DNA from 2 places in the Oharaeibacter diazotrophicus genome. Region 1 is predicted to be linked to the other one. Evidence: predicted binding sites of a transcription regulator. Region 1 holds the regulator's gene; the other holds the start of a gene.
What was found. The regulator PhoB, encoded in region 1, activates phosphate uptake and scavenging genes when phosphate is short. The targets are predictions, from matches to a motif close to TGTCATNNANCTGTCAT.
Positions count from the first base shown of each region.

Region 2: EDD54_RS09425 (YdcH family protein) is a predicted target of PhoB. The motif match lies at 4,820-4,836, and genes of this name have one in related genera.

Region 1 covers NZ_SNXY01000006.1:66,585-73,746, reverse strand. Annotated here, with positions in the region: gene pstC (phosphate ABC transporter permease subunit PstC) at 1-504, shown strand, start outside; partial or broken gene EDD54_RS23760 (DUF3333 domain-containing protein) at 501-962, shown strand; partial or broken gene pstA (phosphate ABC transporter permease PstA) at 960-1,823, shown strand; gene pstB (phosphate ABC transporter ATP-binding protein PstB) at 1,859-2,680, shown strand; gene phoU (phosphate signaling complex protein PhoU) at 2,719-3,426, shown strand; gene phoB (phosphate regulon transcriptional regulator PhoB) at 3,445-4,143, shown strand; gene EDD54_RS00505 (NUDIX domain-containing protein) at 4,214-4,804, opposite strand; gene EDD54_RS00500 (DeoR/GlpR family DNA-binding transcription regulator) at 4,927-5,679, shown strand; gene EDD54_RS22820 (hypothetical protein) at 5,683-5,859, opposite strand; gene EDD54_RS00495 (AAA family ATPase) at 6,062-7,054, shown strand; gene EDD54_RS00490 (DUF58 domain-containing protein) at 7,075-7,162, shown strand, end outside.
Region 2 covers NZ_SNXY01000007.1:195,622-202,783, forward strand. Annotated here, with positions in the region: gene EDD54_RS09405 (NepR family anti-sigma factor) at 89-280, shown strand; gene EDD54_RS09410 (propionyl-CoA synthetase) at 335-2,251, opposite strand; gene EDD54_RS09415 (sulfite exporter TauE/SafE family protein) at 2,386-3,171, shown strand; gene EDD54_RS09420 (OpgC family protein) at 3,307-4,479, shown strand; gene EDD54_RS09425 (YdcH family protein) at 4,607-4,780, opposite strand; gene EDD54_RS09430 (YdcH family protein) at 5,169-5,375, shown strand; gene purE (5-(carboxyamino)imidazole ribonucleotide mutase) at 5,582-6,046, shown strand; gene EDD54_RS09440 (5-(carboxyamino)imidazole ribonucleotide synthase) at 6,036-7,118, shown strand; gene EDD54_RS09445 (class II glutamine amidotransferase) at 7,126-7,162, opposite strand, start outside.

The sequences.
Region 1 (7,162 bases):
GCGATCCGCGACTTCCTGGCGATCCCGCTCGGGCTCGGCCAGTCCGGCAACAACGTCGTCACCGCCGGCCTCGTGATGGGGATCATGATCATCCCCTACGTCTCCTCGCTGTCCGACGACATCATCACCGCCGTGCCGCGGGCGCTGCGCGACGGCTCGCTCGGCCTCGGCGCCACCAAGTCGGAGACGATCAAGCGCGTGGTGCTGCCGGCCGCCCTGCCGGGCATCGTCGGCGCCATCCTGCTGGCGGCTTCCCGCGCCATCGGCGAGACCATGATCGTGGTGCTGGCGGCGGGCGTGGCGGCGCGGATCAGCGCCAACCCGTTCGAGGAGATGACCACGATCACGGTCAAGATCGTGAACCAGCTGACCGGCGACCTCGAGTTCACCAGCCCGCAGACGCTGGTGGCCTTCGCCCTCGGCATCACGCTGTTCACCGTGACGCTCGGCCTCAACATCATCGCCCTCCACATCGTCCGCAAGTACCGGGAGCAGTACGAATGAGCGACGCGGCCCTCTCCCAGCCCGCGCCGGCGATGCGTTCGATCGCCGGCCGCGACATCGGCCTGAAGCGTCGCTACGCCGCCGAACGCCGGTTCCGCGCCTTCGGCATCGCGGCGATCACCATCGGCCTCGTGTTCCTGGTGGCGCTGTTCGCCTCGATCGTCTCGAAGGGCTACACCGCCTTCCAGCAGACCCGGATCACGCTGACGGTCGACTTCGACCCGGCGATCATCGCCCCGAACGGGGATCGGACGGCCGCGGGCATCATGTCGGGCGACGCCTTCCGCTTCGACACGCTGATGCAGAACGCGGTGATCACGACGCTCTCGCTCGACCCGGACGACGAGGATGGCCTCTACGACGCCCTCGACCTGTTCTCCAAGGGCTCGGTGCCGCTGCTGCGCCGGACCATCGCGGAGGACCCGTCGCTGATCGGCCAGAAACGCGACGTCGAGTTCTACGCCGACGGCAACATCGACGCCTTCGTGAAGGGCGCGATCAGCGCCGACGTCCCCGAGGAGCAGCGCGTCGTCAAGGACGCCCAGATCAAGGTGCTCCAGGAACTCCAGGCCGACGGCCACGTCCACAAGGCCTTCAACACCGGCCTGTTCACTTTCGGCAACTCGACCCGTCCCGAGGTCGCCGGTGTCGGCGTCGCCATCGTCGGCTCGTTCTGGATGATGCTGGTGGTGCTGGTGCTGTCGCTGCCGATCGGCGTCGCCGCCTCGATCTACCTCGAGGAATTCGCGCCGAAGAACCGGCTGACCGACCTGATCGAGGTCAACATCAACAACCTCGCGGCGGTGCCCTCGATCGTCTACGGCATCCTCGGCCTGTCGGTGTTCATCAACTTCGCCCACCTGCCCCGCTCGGCGGCGCTGGTCGGCGGCTTGGTGCTGACGCTGTCGACCCTGCCGACGATCATCATCGCCACCCGCGCCGCGCTGAAGGCGGTGCCGCCGTCGATCCGCGAGGCCGGTCTCGGCGTCGGCGCCTCGAAGATGCAGACCATCTTCCACCACGTGCTGCCGCTCGCCATGCCGGGCATCCTGACCGGCACCATCATCGGCCTCGCGCACGCCCTCGGCGAGACGGCGCCGCTGCTGATGATCGGCATGAAGGCCTTCGTGGCCGACGTCCCGACCTCGCCGCTCGAGCCGGCGACCGCGCTGCCGACCCAGATCTACATGTGGGCGACCGAGCCCGAGCGCGCCTTCGTGGAGCGCACCTCGGCCGCCATCATGATCCTGCTCGCCTTCCTGTTCGTCATGAACGCCGCCGCCGTGGTCCTGCGCCGCGCCTTCGAGCGCCGCTGGTGACCCGCCGCCCCCCCGTATCGTCCGGAGGATTTCCGATGACCGCCGTCCTCGCCGAAGCGCCCAAGCACCAGACCATCCGCACGCCCGACGCCGTGGCGCGTCCGGTCAAGGTCAAGGCTGACACCGTCAAGGTCTTCTACGGCCAGAAGCAGGCGCTGCACGGCGTCTCGATCGACATACCCGAGCGCGCGGTCACCGCGTTCATCGGCCCGTCGGGCTGCGGCAAGTCGACCTTCCTGCGCTGCATCAACCGGATGAACGACACCATCGCCGGATGCCGCGTCGAGGGCCGGATCGCCATCGACAACAAGGACATCTACGACCCGGATCTCGACGTGGTCGAGCTGCGCGCCCGCGTCGGCATGGTGTTCCAGAAGCCGAACCCGTTCCCGAAGTCGATCTTCGAGAACGTCGCCTACGGCCCGAAGATCCACGGTCTCGCCCGCTCCAAGGCGGACCTCGAGGAGATCGTGGTGACCTCGCTGAAGAAGGCCTCGCTGTTCAACGAGGTCAAGGACCGCCTGCACGAGCCGGGCACCGGCCTCTCCGGCGGTCAGCAGCAGCGCCTCTGCATCGCCCGCGCCATCGCGGTGTCGCCCGAGGTGATCCTGATGGACGAGCCGTGCTCGGCGCTCGACCCGATCGCGACCGCCAAGGTCGAGGAACTGATCGACGAGCTGCGCACCAACTTCACGATCATCATCGTGACCCACTCGATGCAGCAGGCGGCCCGCGTGTCGCAGCGCACCGCCTTCTTCCACCTCGGCGTGCTCGTCGAGGAGGGTCCGACCGATCACATCTTCACCAACCCGATCGAGAAGCGGACCCAGGACTACATCACCGGCCGCTTCGGCTGAGCCGCGCCGCAACGCCAGGCACGCTTCGGGAGGGTTCCATGGAGCACACCGTCACCGCCTTCGACCAGGAATTGCGCGATCTCGCCGGCCACGTCGCCGAGATGGGCGGCATCGCCGAGCGGCTGGTCGCCGATTCCGTCGCCGCCCTCGCCCGGCTGGACCAGTTCCAGGCCCAGCGCGTCGTCGACGCCGACCGCCGCCTCGACGAACTTCAGCGCCGCATCGAGGAGGAGGCCGTCCTCCTGATCGCGCGCCGCCAGCCGATGGCCTCGGACCTGCGCGAGATCGTCGCCGCCCTGCGCATCTCGATCGACCTCGAACGCGTCGGCGACCTCGCCAAGAACATCGCCAAGCGCGTCGCCGCCATCAACGGCGCCGGCCTGCACAAGAGCCTGTGGGTCGGTGTCGAGCACCTCTCCGACATCGTGCTCGAGCAGATGAAGGCCGTGCTCGACGCCTTCACCCAGCGCGACGACGCCGCCGCCCGCGCGGTGCGCCTGCGCGACACCGAGATCGACGCGCTCTACACCTCGATCTTCCGCGAGCTCCTGACCTACATGATGGAGGATCCGCGCAACATCTCGCAGTGCGCCCATCTGCTGTTCTGTGCCAAGAACCTGGAGCGCATCGGCGACCACGCCACCAACATCGCCGAAACCGTGCACTATGCGCTGACCGGCGCGCCCTACGGCGAGGAACGCCCGAAGGCCGACCTCAGCGCCATCGAAACCGTGACGCCGGCCTGAGCCGGCGCGGGGCGATCCATGACCAAGGTCCTGATCATCGAGGACGAGGAGCCGGTCAGCCTGCTCCTGCGCTACAATCTCGAGGCCGAGGGCTTCGAGGTCGAGCAGAGCTTCCGCGGCGACGAAGCCGAGATCCGGTTGCGCGAGATCGTGCCGGACATCGTCATCCTCGACTGGATGCTGCCCGGCCTCTCGGGCATCGAGCTGTGCCGGCGGCTGCGCCAGCGCCCGGAGACCCAGCGCACGCCGGTCATCATGCTGACCGCGCGCGGCGAGGAATCCGAGCGCGTGCGCGGCCTCGCGACCGGCGCCGACGACTACATCGTCAAGCCCTTCTCGGTGCCCGAGCTGGTGGCGCGCGTGAAGGCGCTCCTGCGCCGGGCCAAGCCCGAGACGCTGACGTCGGTGCTGGTCTCCGGCGACATCGAACTCGACCGCGAGACCCGCCGGGTCCGCCGCAGCAGCCGCGAGATCCATCTCGGCCCGACCGAGTTCAAGCTGCTGGAATTCCTGATGCGGGCGCCCGGCCGGGTCTTCACCCGCGAACAGCTGCTCGACGGCGTCTGGGGCCACGACGTCTACGTCGACGAGCGCACCGTCGACGTCCACATCGGCCGGCTGCGCAAGTCGATAAACCGCGGCACCTCGAAGGACCCGATCCGCACCGTCCGCGGCGCCGGTTACTCCTTCAACGAGCAGTTCGCCAAGCAGCGCTGAGGGCGGCCGTCGGGCCGCCGGCACCTTGGCGAGTTCGTGGTGGACCGGCAGGCCGCGGGCGCCCCACCGGTCAGCCCGCGTGCGGGAAGATCGCCAGCGCGGCGTGCTGCAGCAGCATGATCGTCTTGGCGTCGGCGATGCGGCCGTCGGCGACCATCGCCATCGCCTCGTCGAAGCCGACTTCCATCATCTCGATGTCCTCGCCCTCCGCGGCGACGCCGCCGCCGTCCGAGACCCGGTCGGCCGGCTCGTAGGGCGCGACGAAGAAGTGCAGCCGCTCGGTCACCGACCCGGGACTCGTGAAGGCCTCGTAGACCTTCACCGGCGCCCGCACCCGGAAGCCGGTCTCCTCCTCGGCCTCGGCGCGGATGCGCTCCTCCGGCGAAGCGGCGTCGAGCAGGCCGGCCGGCGCCTCGATCAGGAGGTCGTCCCAGCCGTTGACGAAGGCCGGGTAGCGGAACTGCCGGGTCAGCACCACGGTGCGGCGGTCGAGGTCGTAGAGCAGGATGACCGCGCCGTTGCCGCGGTCGTAGGTCTCGCGCGACTGACGCTGCCAGACGCCGTCGGCGCGGCGGAAGTCGAAGACGGTCTTCCGGAGGACGTACCAGTCGTCGGAGAGCACCCGGACGTCGTGAACCCGGACCCGGTCGGCCACCGTCATCGCACACCTCACACTTCATGAAATCGCACGAACGAGAACGAAATTGCCGTTCTTGCTTGCCTTCAGGGCACGGATACGGGATATTTCGTGCAGAGACAAGAATTTTCGTGAAGGCTCTCGTCATGCTCGCCAGCCAACGCCGCGCCCTGATCCTAGAGACGCTGGCCCGCGAGGGTCAGGTCGTCGCCAAGGTGGCGGCGGAGCGATTCGGGCTGTCGGTGGACACGATCCGGCGCGACCTGCGCGAAATGGCGGCGGAGGGACTGCTGCAGCGGGTCCACGGCGGCGCGCTGCCCGCTTCGCCGGCGCTGGCGGATTTCGCCGCGCGGCAGTCGATCGCCACCGACGCCAAGGACCGGATCGGCCGGGCGGCGGCGGCGCTGGTACGGCCGGGGTCGGTGGTGTTCGTCGACGGCGGCACCACCGCGGGCCGGCTCGCCCGGCACCTTCCGCCCGATCTCGCCGCGACCGTGGTGACCCATGCGCCGAGCGTCGCGCTCGAGCTCCTCGACAAGCCGGGAATCGAGGTGGTGCTGGTCGGCGGCCGGCTGTTCCGGCATTCGGTCGTCGCGGTCGGGGCCGCCGCCGCGGCGGCGATCGCGGAGGTGCGGGCCGACACGGTGTTCCTCGGGGTCACCGGCATCCACCCGGAGCACGGGCTCACCACCGGCGACTACGAGGAAGCCCGGATCAAGCGGGCGATGATTGCGGCCTCGGCCGACTGCGTGGTGCTCGCCTCGGCCGAGAAGATCGCGGCGGTGTCGCCGTGGCGGATCGCGCCGTTCGAGGCCACGACGACCGTCGTCGCGTTGGATCCGCCGGAGGAGTTCGCGGCCGCGGCGGCGCGCGCCGGCGTCCAGATCCTGGCCGCGTGAGCGTCAGCGCACGGTTGGCACGCCGGGAATCAGCTCGGGAACGAGGTCGGGCAGCGGGCTCGGAATGTCGCTCTGCGGCTCGCCCTTCAGGTGCTCCTCGATGGCGGCGTCGCCGGGGTTCTCGGGCTCCTTCTCGGTGCCCGGATTGATAGGCTTCGGCGTCGGTAGTTCGGTCGGCATCGCGCTTCTCCTTGATTTCGTTGCCAGTGGGTCAACGGATCCGCACCGGCATGGTTCCGGGCGATCCCCCCCGGGGCGAGATGTCACGACGGCCGACCGCGGTGGCCGGTTGAGCCCGTCGCGTGCTCCGGCATAGACTTCTTCCCGGGTGGAGGCGGGACCGGACAGCGCGCGCCGAACGCGGGCACCGGGAGGAGACGGCATGAAGATGGGCGAGGACGCCGCCACCGGCGCGGCCGACGACCTGCGCGCGCGGGTCGCGGCGCTGACCGAGCGCCTGCAGGCGGCGCTGATCGGGCGGACGCCGCTGGTCGAGCGGCTGATGACCGCCCTCCTCTGCGGCGGCCACGTGCTGGTGGAGGGCGCGCCCGGCCTCGCCAAGACGCGGGCGGTGAAGCAGCTCGCCGACGGCCTCGATTCCAGCTTCGCCCGCATCCAGTGCACGCCCGACCTGATGCCCGCCGACCTCACCGGCACGCCGGTCTGGCGCCCCGACCGCGGCGCCTTCGAGTTCGTGGCCGGGCCGGTGTTCCACTCGCTGGTGCTGGTCGACGAGATCAACCGGGCGCCGCCGAAGGTGCAGTCGGCCCTGCTCGAGGCGATGGCCGAGCGGCAGGTCACCGCCGGCGGCGCCACCCATGCCCTGCCCGACCCGTTCATGGTGGTGGCGACGCAGAACCCGATCGAACACGAGGGCACCTTCCCGCTGCCCGAGGCGCAGCTCGACCGCTTCCTGTTCCACGTGCTGGTCGAGATGCCCGGCCCGGCCGAGGAGCGCGCCATCCTCGACCTCGTCGAGCGCGAGACCGTGGCCGAGCCGGCCGCGCCGGGACCGCGGCTCTCGATGGCCGAGGTGCGCGCGGCGCGGGCGGCGGCAGCGCGGACCCATCTCGCCCCGGCGCTCAAGGACCACATCGTCCGCCTCGTCACCGCCACCCGCGACGGCGGCGCCGGCGAGGACGTGCGCGCCGCGATCGAGCACCCGGTCAGCCCGCGCGGCACGCTGGCGCTCGCCGCCGCCGCCAAGGCGCGCGCCTGGCTCGCCGGCCGCGACTACGCCACGCCCGAGGACGTGCGCAGCCAGGCGGCCGACGCGCTCGCCCACCGCCTGATCCCGACGTGGCGCGCCACCGCCGAGGGCGACCACGCCCGCGCCATCGTCGCCCGCATCCTCGACCGCATCGCCCCGCTCTGACGCCCTGACCGAGGCCGCCCATGGGCATTCCCGCCGACCCCGGCGCCGTCGTCGACCCCGACTCCCTGATCCGCCTGCGCTTCCTGGCGGCGGAGGCGCGGCGCCGGC
Region 2 (7,162 bases), on a different contig from region 1:
ATCTTTTTCCGTTGCGTCGGGTTGACCTGCCGACGAGGGCAACTTTCCGGAGAGACGGCGGACGGATCGAGCCATGTGGACGGAGACGATGACCACCAGACCCAAACTCTCGCACGATCTGCAGCGCCAGATCGGCACCATCCTGCAGCGCGCCCACGAGGGCGTGCTCGACGAGCCGCTGCCGGCGCGGATGCGCGGCCTGCTAGAGCGCCTCGACGGCCGCGGCGAGCCCGACCACCTCGAGGCGCGGCAGGGCGACGAACCCGCACGGCGGCACTGACGACGACGCGGCCGGACCGGCGCACGATGCGCGCGGGCCCGGCCGGGAGACGCCTCAGGCGTCGGCGAGACGCCCGGTGACGGCGTCGCGGATCTCGTCGAGGATGGCGGGATCGTCGATGGTGGCGGGCATGCGATAGGTCTCGCCGTCGGCGATCTGGCGCATGGTGCCGCGCAGGATCTTGCCGGAGCGGGTCTTCGGCAGCCGGTCCACGGTGATCGCCAGCTTGAAGGCGGCGACCGGACCGATCTTGTCGCGGACGAGCTTCACCAGCTCCTTCTCGATTTCGGCGCGCGGCGTGGTCACGCCGGCCTTCAGCACCACGAAGCCGCAGGGCGCCTGACCCTTGAGCGCGTCGTGGACGCCGATCACCGCGCATTCGGCCACGGCGGGGTGGCTCGCCAGCACCTCTTCCATCGCGCCGGTCGACAGCCGGTGGCCGGCGACGTTGATGATGTCGTCGGTGCGCGACATGATGAAGAGATAGCCGTCCTCGTCCATGAAGCCGGCGTCGGCGGTCTTGTAGTAGCCGGGGAACTCCTCGAGATAGGAGCGCACGAAGCGCTCGTCGGCGTTCCACAGCGTCGGGAGGCAGGACGGCGGCAGCGGCAGCTTGACCACGATGTTGCCGAGCTTGCCGGCCGGGACCGGGTGGCCGGCGTCGTCGAGGATCTCGACGGCGTAGCCGGGCATCGGCACCGTCGGCGAGCCGTGCTTGACCGGCAGCATGCCGAGACCGACCGGGTTGGCGGCGATCGCCCAGCCGGTTTCCGTCTGCCACCAGTGGTCGACCACCGGCACCTTCAGCTTGTCCTCGGCCCACTTGACGGTGTCCGGGTCGGCGCGCTCGCCGGCGAGGAACAGGGTGCGCAGGCTGGAGAGGTCGTAGCGGCCGATCAGGACGCCCTCCGGGTCCTCCTTCTTGATCGCGCGGAAGGCGGTCGGCGCGGTGAACAGCGCCGAGATCCGGTATTCCTCGACCATGCGCCAGAAGGCGCCGGCGTCCGGCGTGCCGACCGGCTTGCCCTCGTAGACCACCGTGGTCGCCCCGATCAGAAGCGGGGCGTAGACGATGTAGCTGTGGCCGACCACCCAGCCGACGTCGGAGGCGGCCCAGAACACCTCGCCGGGCTCGATGTCGTAGATCGCCTTCATCGACCACGCCAGCGCCGCCATGTGGCCGCCGGTGTCGCGGACGACGCCCTTCGGCTGGCCGGTGGTGCCGGAGGTGTAGAGGATGTAGCAGGGGTCGGTCGCCTCGACGGGCACGCAGGGCACCGGCCGACCGCGGGCGGTCTCCATGGCGTCGGCCAGGTCGAAGTCGCGGCCGGGCTGCAGCGCGGCCTGGACCTGCGGGCGCTGGAACACCAGCACGCTCGACGGCTTGTGCTCGGAGGCGGCGATCGCCTCGTCGAGCAGCGGCTTGTAGGCGACCAGCCGGTTCGGCTCGATGCCGCAGGAGGCGGCGACGATCACCTTGGGCTTGGCGTCGTCGATGCGGGTGGCGAGTTCGCGGGCGGCGAAGCCGCCGAACACCACCGAGTGGATCGCTCCGATGCGGGCGCAGGCGAGCATTGCCATCACCGCCTGCGGGATCATCGGCATGTAGACGATGACGCGGTCGCCCTTGCCGACGCCGTGGTCGGCGAGCACGGCGGCGAGCGCGGTGACCTCGGCGGTCAGCTCGGCGTAGCTGTAGCGGGCCTTCCGGCCGGTGATCGGGCTGTCGTAGATGAGGGCGGTGCGCTCGCCGTGACCGGCGGCGACGTGGCGGTCGAGGCAGTTCCAGGCGGTGTTGGTGGTCGCGCCCTTGAACCAGCGGCCGTAGGGGCCGTCGGCGGGATCGAACACCGCGTCCCAGTAGCGCGTCCAGTCGATGGCGGCGGCGGCCGTCTTCCAGAATCCCTCCGGGTCCGCCTTCCAGGCGGCGTAGACTTCGGCGTAACGGCTCACGGTTTCCTCCCCGCGCATGTCGTCGGCTGTTTTCCGCCCGTGTCACGGGCGATGCAAGCGCGGGACGCTCACACTTTCGGGTGTAAGACTTTCGTGGATCGGGAAATGGGCGTAGGTCTGGCCGGCCTTCCCGCTCCCCGATTCCCCGGCCCATGATCACCGACCCGCTCTTCTACGTGGCCGCCGTTCCGGCGGTCGCCCTCGCCGGCCTGTCCAAGGGCGGCTTCGGCGGCGCCTTCGGCTTCGCCGCGGTGCCGCTGATGGCGCTGGTGATCTCGCCGGTGCAGGCCGCCGGACTGATGCTGCCGATTCTTCTCGTGATGGACGTGGTCGCCGTCGCGGCCTACCGCCGCCGCTTCGACCGCGCGATCGTGATCCGGCTGCTGCCGGCCGGTCTGTTCGGCACCTTCCTCGGCTGGCTCACCGCCAGCGTGGTGCCGGAGGACGCGGTGCGCATCGTCGTCGGCACGATCGCGCTCGCGTTCCTCGCGCGGCTGTGGCTGTTCGAGCACTGGCGCCGCCGGGCCGCACCCTCGGCGGAGGGCTTCTCCACGGCGAAGCGGCCGTCGTTCCTGTCGGCCCAGGTCTGGGGCACGCTCGCCGGCTACACCAGCTTCGTCGCCCACGCCGGCGGACCGCCCTACCAGACCTACGTCGTGCCGCTGCGCCTCGATCCGGTGATGTACGCCGGCTCGTCGGCGATCTTCTTCGCCATCCTCAACGCGGTGAAGGTGGTGCCCTACGCCGCCCTCGGCCAGTTCGGCACCGAGACGCTGGCGACCGCGGCGGTGCTCGCCCCGCTCGCGGTGGTCTCCACCTTCGTCGGCGTCCGGATCGTGACCGTGATCGACGAGCGGGCGTTCTACCGGATCCTGGTCTGGTCGATCCTCGCGGTGGCGGTCAAGTTGATCTGGGACGGTGTCGCCGGGCTGGTGTGACCGGTGCGGCGAAACGTGCCGCTTCCGTTCATGTCCGCTTCAGGAACGCTCGTTTAGACGTCGTCGCATCGGTGGAGAGCCGGGTGCGGCAGGTCCCGCGCCGGCCGGTCGCCGTTCCAGGACCCGCGAGTGACCATGTCTTCCAAGCCGACATCAAGCCGCGACAACGGCATCGACGTGCTGCGCGGCTTCGCGCTGCTGTCGATCTTCGTCAACCACATCCCGAACAACGTGCTGGAACCCTTCACGCACAAGAATTTCGGGCTGTCGGATTCGGCGGAGCTGTTCGTACTGCTCGCCGGCGTCGCGGCCGCCTTCGCCTATTTCCGCGGCTTCGCCGCCGGGCGGCCGTTGCTGGCCGTCGGCCGCACGCTGAAGCGGGCCGGCACGCTCTACGTCGCGCACCTGTCCTCGACGGTGGTCGGCATGGCGATCTTCGCCCTCGGTGTCCTCCTCTACGACAAGCCCGAACTGTTCGACGAGATCCGGCTGAACCTGATCCGCGACGACTTCTTCCACGCCCTGGTCGGTCTGCCGCTGATGACCTACCAGATCGGCTACCACAACATCCTGCCGATGTACGTCTGCCTGCTGGTGGTGGTCGGGCCGATGATGCTGCTCGCCTCGGTCGGGCCGCGGGTGATGCTGGCGGTCTCGGTCGCGCTCTACGCGGCCACCCAGGTGTTCGGCTGGAACATGCCGAACTTCCCCGACGCCGGCGGCTGGTTCTTCAACCCCTTCGCCTGGCAGCTGATCTTCGCGATCGGCTTCTTCGTCGGCCTGCGCGTCCTCGAGAAGCGCACGCCGGTGCCCTATTCCCGGCCGCTGTGGTGGGCGGCGCTCGCCTATCTCGTCGGCGCCTGCATCTTCCACCGCTGGAACTTCTACGGCACCATCCCCGAGATCCCGTTCCTGCCGCACAACTTCCAGATCAACGAGAAGCCCTGGGTCGCTGCGCCCCGGCTCGCGCACATCCTGTCGCTCGCCTACGTGGTCGGCCACAGCCCGGTGATGGGCTGGCTGCGCGGGCTTTCGACCACCAACCCGCTCGCCCTCCTAGGGCGCAACGCGCTGCCGGTGTTCTGGGTGGGCACCGCGCTGTCGATGGTCGGCAACGTGCTGATGCTCGCCCGCGGGCTCTCGGTCGGCGAACAGCTCGCCTATCTCGCCGTCGGTGCCGCGGTGCAGATCGGGCTCGCCTACGGCCTCGACCGCCTCCAGGCGGCCGAGAAGGCGCGCAAGGCCCGTGCAGCCGCGCCGGCAACGCTGTCGATGCCCGCCGGCTTCGCGCCGCTGCCGACGCCCTGAGCGGCGGCGGCCCCTCGCGGACGCGACGCCCGGCGGCGGCCGAACCCATCGCGGAAACGAAAAACGCCGCGGTCCCGTGGGGCCGCGGCGTCCTCGTTCAGAGAGGGGGATCTCGGACCGATCGTCTTCAGTGCACCGTCTGCGACAGCTTGGCGATCTCGTCCTTCAGATGCAGTTTCCGTCGCTTGAGCTCCTTGAGCCGTACGGCATCCACGCTCGGGTGCTGGTGGGCTTCCTCCAGCTCTCGTTCGAGAGCGGCATGGCGCCGCTCGAGCTCGGCAATGTGCGACTGAATCGACATCAGGGCCTCCTTCCGTGATCGCATCGACAAGGAAAAGTCTGTCACGAGACCGTCGTGTTGTCGACCGCAATCCGTGTGGCGGCGAAATAAAAAATCCGTGAGACCGGTAAACATTGAAAGAAAATTATAAAAGCCATGGTATTTCGCCCACCGTCGGTTGCGGGCGACCGGGGCGTCCGTGCGCGGACGGTCCTTCGGCGCCCCGCCCCCGAGGCGCCGTGGCATCATGACACGAGATGGGGGCGCCCGTCCCGAAGTTGAAGGGGCCCGGTGCGATCCGAGTTCGAGACCCGCTGAAAGTCCTCGGCGATTCTGGTATAGGTCGTGTCACGAGGGGGGCGGCCCGGTGCGGCCGCGCGCAACGACGTGTTCGTGAAGGGTGTGGCGTATGACCGAGCACGAGGAGCAGCAGGTCCGGATCGAACTCGCACGCCTGAGGCAGGAGCATCGCGACCTCGACGCCGCGATCGCGGCCATGGTCGCGCTCGGCTCGGGCGACACGATCCAGATCCAGCGGCTGAAGAAGCGCAAGCTCGTGCTCAAGGACCGCATCCAGTTCCTCGAGGACCAGATCGTCCCCGACATCATCGCTTGAACCGGGCCCCGCGCGGCCGGTCCGTTGGCTCTGGAGAATCGGCGCGCGCGCCCGCGCGCTTGCCGGCGGCGCGCATTTCCGCTACTCGCCGGGGCCTCGCGACCCGTCCGGCGCCCGGCGCCGGCCAGTCACGTCCGGCGCCCGGCGCCGGCCAGTTTGCAGGAGGCCGTCCCGCCGTGACCACGACGCCGCCGATCGCCATCATCATGGGCAGCCAGTCCGACTGGGCGACCATGCGCCACGCCGCCGAGACGCTGGACCGGCTCGGCGTCGGCTACGACGCCCGCATCGTCTCGGCCCACCGCACCCCGGACCGGCTCTACGACTTCGCCAAGGGGGCGAAGGCCGCTGGCTACAAGGTGATCGTGGCCGGGGCCGGCGGCGCCGCCCACCTGCCGGGCATGACCGCGGCGCTGACGCCGCTGCCGGTATTCGGCGTGCCGGTCGAGAGCAAGGCGCTCTCCGGCGTCGACAGCCTGCATTCGATCGTGCAGATGCCCGGCGGCATCCCGGTCGGTACGCTTGCGATCGGCAAGCCCGGGGCGATCAACGCGGCGCTGATCGCCGCCGCCGTGCTCGCCCTGTCCGATCCCGACCTCGCCGACCGGCTCGACGCCTTCCGGGCGGCGCAGACGGCGGCGGTCGCCGAGGTGCCCGTCGATGAAGCCTGAGGCTCTTCCCCCCGGTTCCGTGATCGGCATGCTCGGTGGCGGCCAGCTCGGGCGGATGATGGCGCTCGCCGCCGCCCGGCTCGGCCTTCGCGTCCACGTCTACTGCCCCGATCCGGCGAGCCCGGCCTTCGAGGTGGCGGCCGCGCACACCGTCGCGGCCTACGACGACGCGGCCGCGCTGGCCGCCTTCGCCGAGGCGGTCGACGTCGTCACCTACGAGTTCGAGAACGTGCCGGCGGCGACGGCCGCCGTGCTGGCCGCGCACCGGCCGCTGTTCCCGGACGCCCACGCGCTCGCCACCGCCCAGGACCGCGTCGCCGAGAAGACCTTCCTGCGCGCGGCCGGCGTCGCCGTCGCCGACTTCCACGCGATCGACGGCGTCGGCGACGTCGACGCGGCGATCGCGACTTGCGGCCTGCCGGCGATCCTGAAGACCCGCCGCTTCGGCTACGACGGCAAGGGCCAGGCCAAGGTCGCGACGCGCGACAACCTCGTCGCCGCGGTCGCCGCCCTCGGCGGCCGCGACCTCGTGCTGGAGCGGCTGGTGCCCTTCGCGCTCGAGCTGTCGGCGATCGTGGTGCGCGGCGCGGCCGGCGACGTCGCCGTCTACGACGTCGGCGAGAATCGCCACGAGAACCACATCCTCAAGGAGACGGTGGTGCCCGCCCGTGTCGCGCCGGAGACGCGCGCCGCCGCCGACGCCCTCGGCCGGCGGATCGCGGAGCGGCTCGGCTACGTCGGCGTGCTCGGCGTCGAGATGTTCCTGGTGCGCGACGAGGCCGGCGAGCGGCTCGTCGTCAACGAACTGGCGCCGCGGGTGCACAATTCCGGCCACTGGACCGAGGACGGCGCGGTCACATCGCAGTTCGAGAACCACGTCCGTGCCGTCGCCGGCTGGCCGATCGGCTCGACCGCGCGCACCGGCGACACCGTGATGGAGAACCTGATCGGCGACGAGGCCGCCGACTGGCTCGCCATCGTCTCGGACCCGGACGCGCGGCTGCACCTCTACGGCAAGACCGAGGCGCGGCCCGGCCGCAAGATGGGCCACGTCAACCGCGTCCGGCGCTGACGGCGGGTCACGCCGCGCGGGCCGAGGCGACGGCACGGACCTCG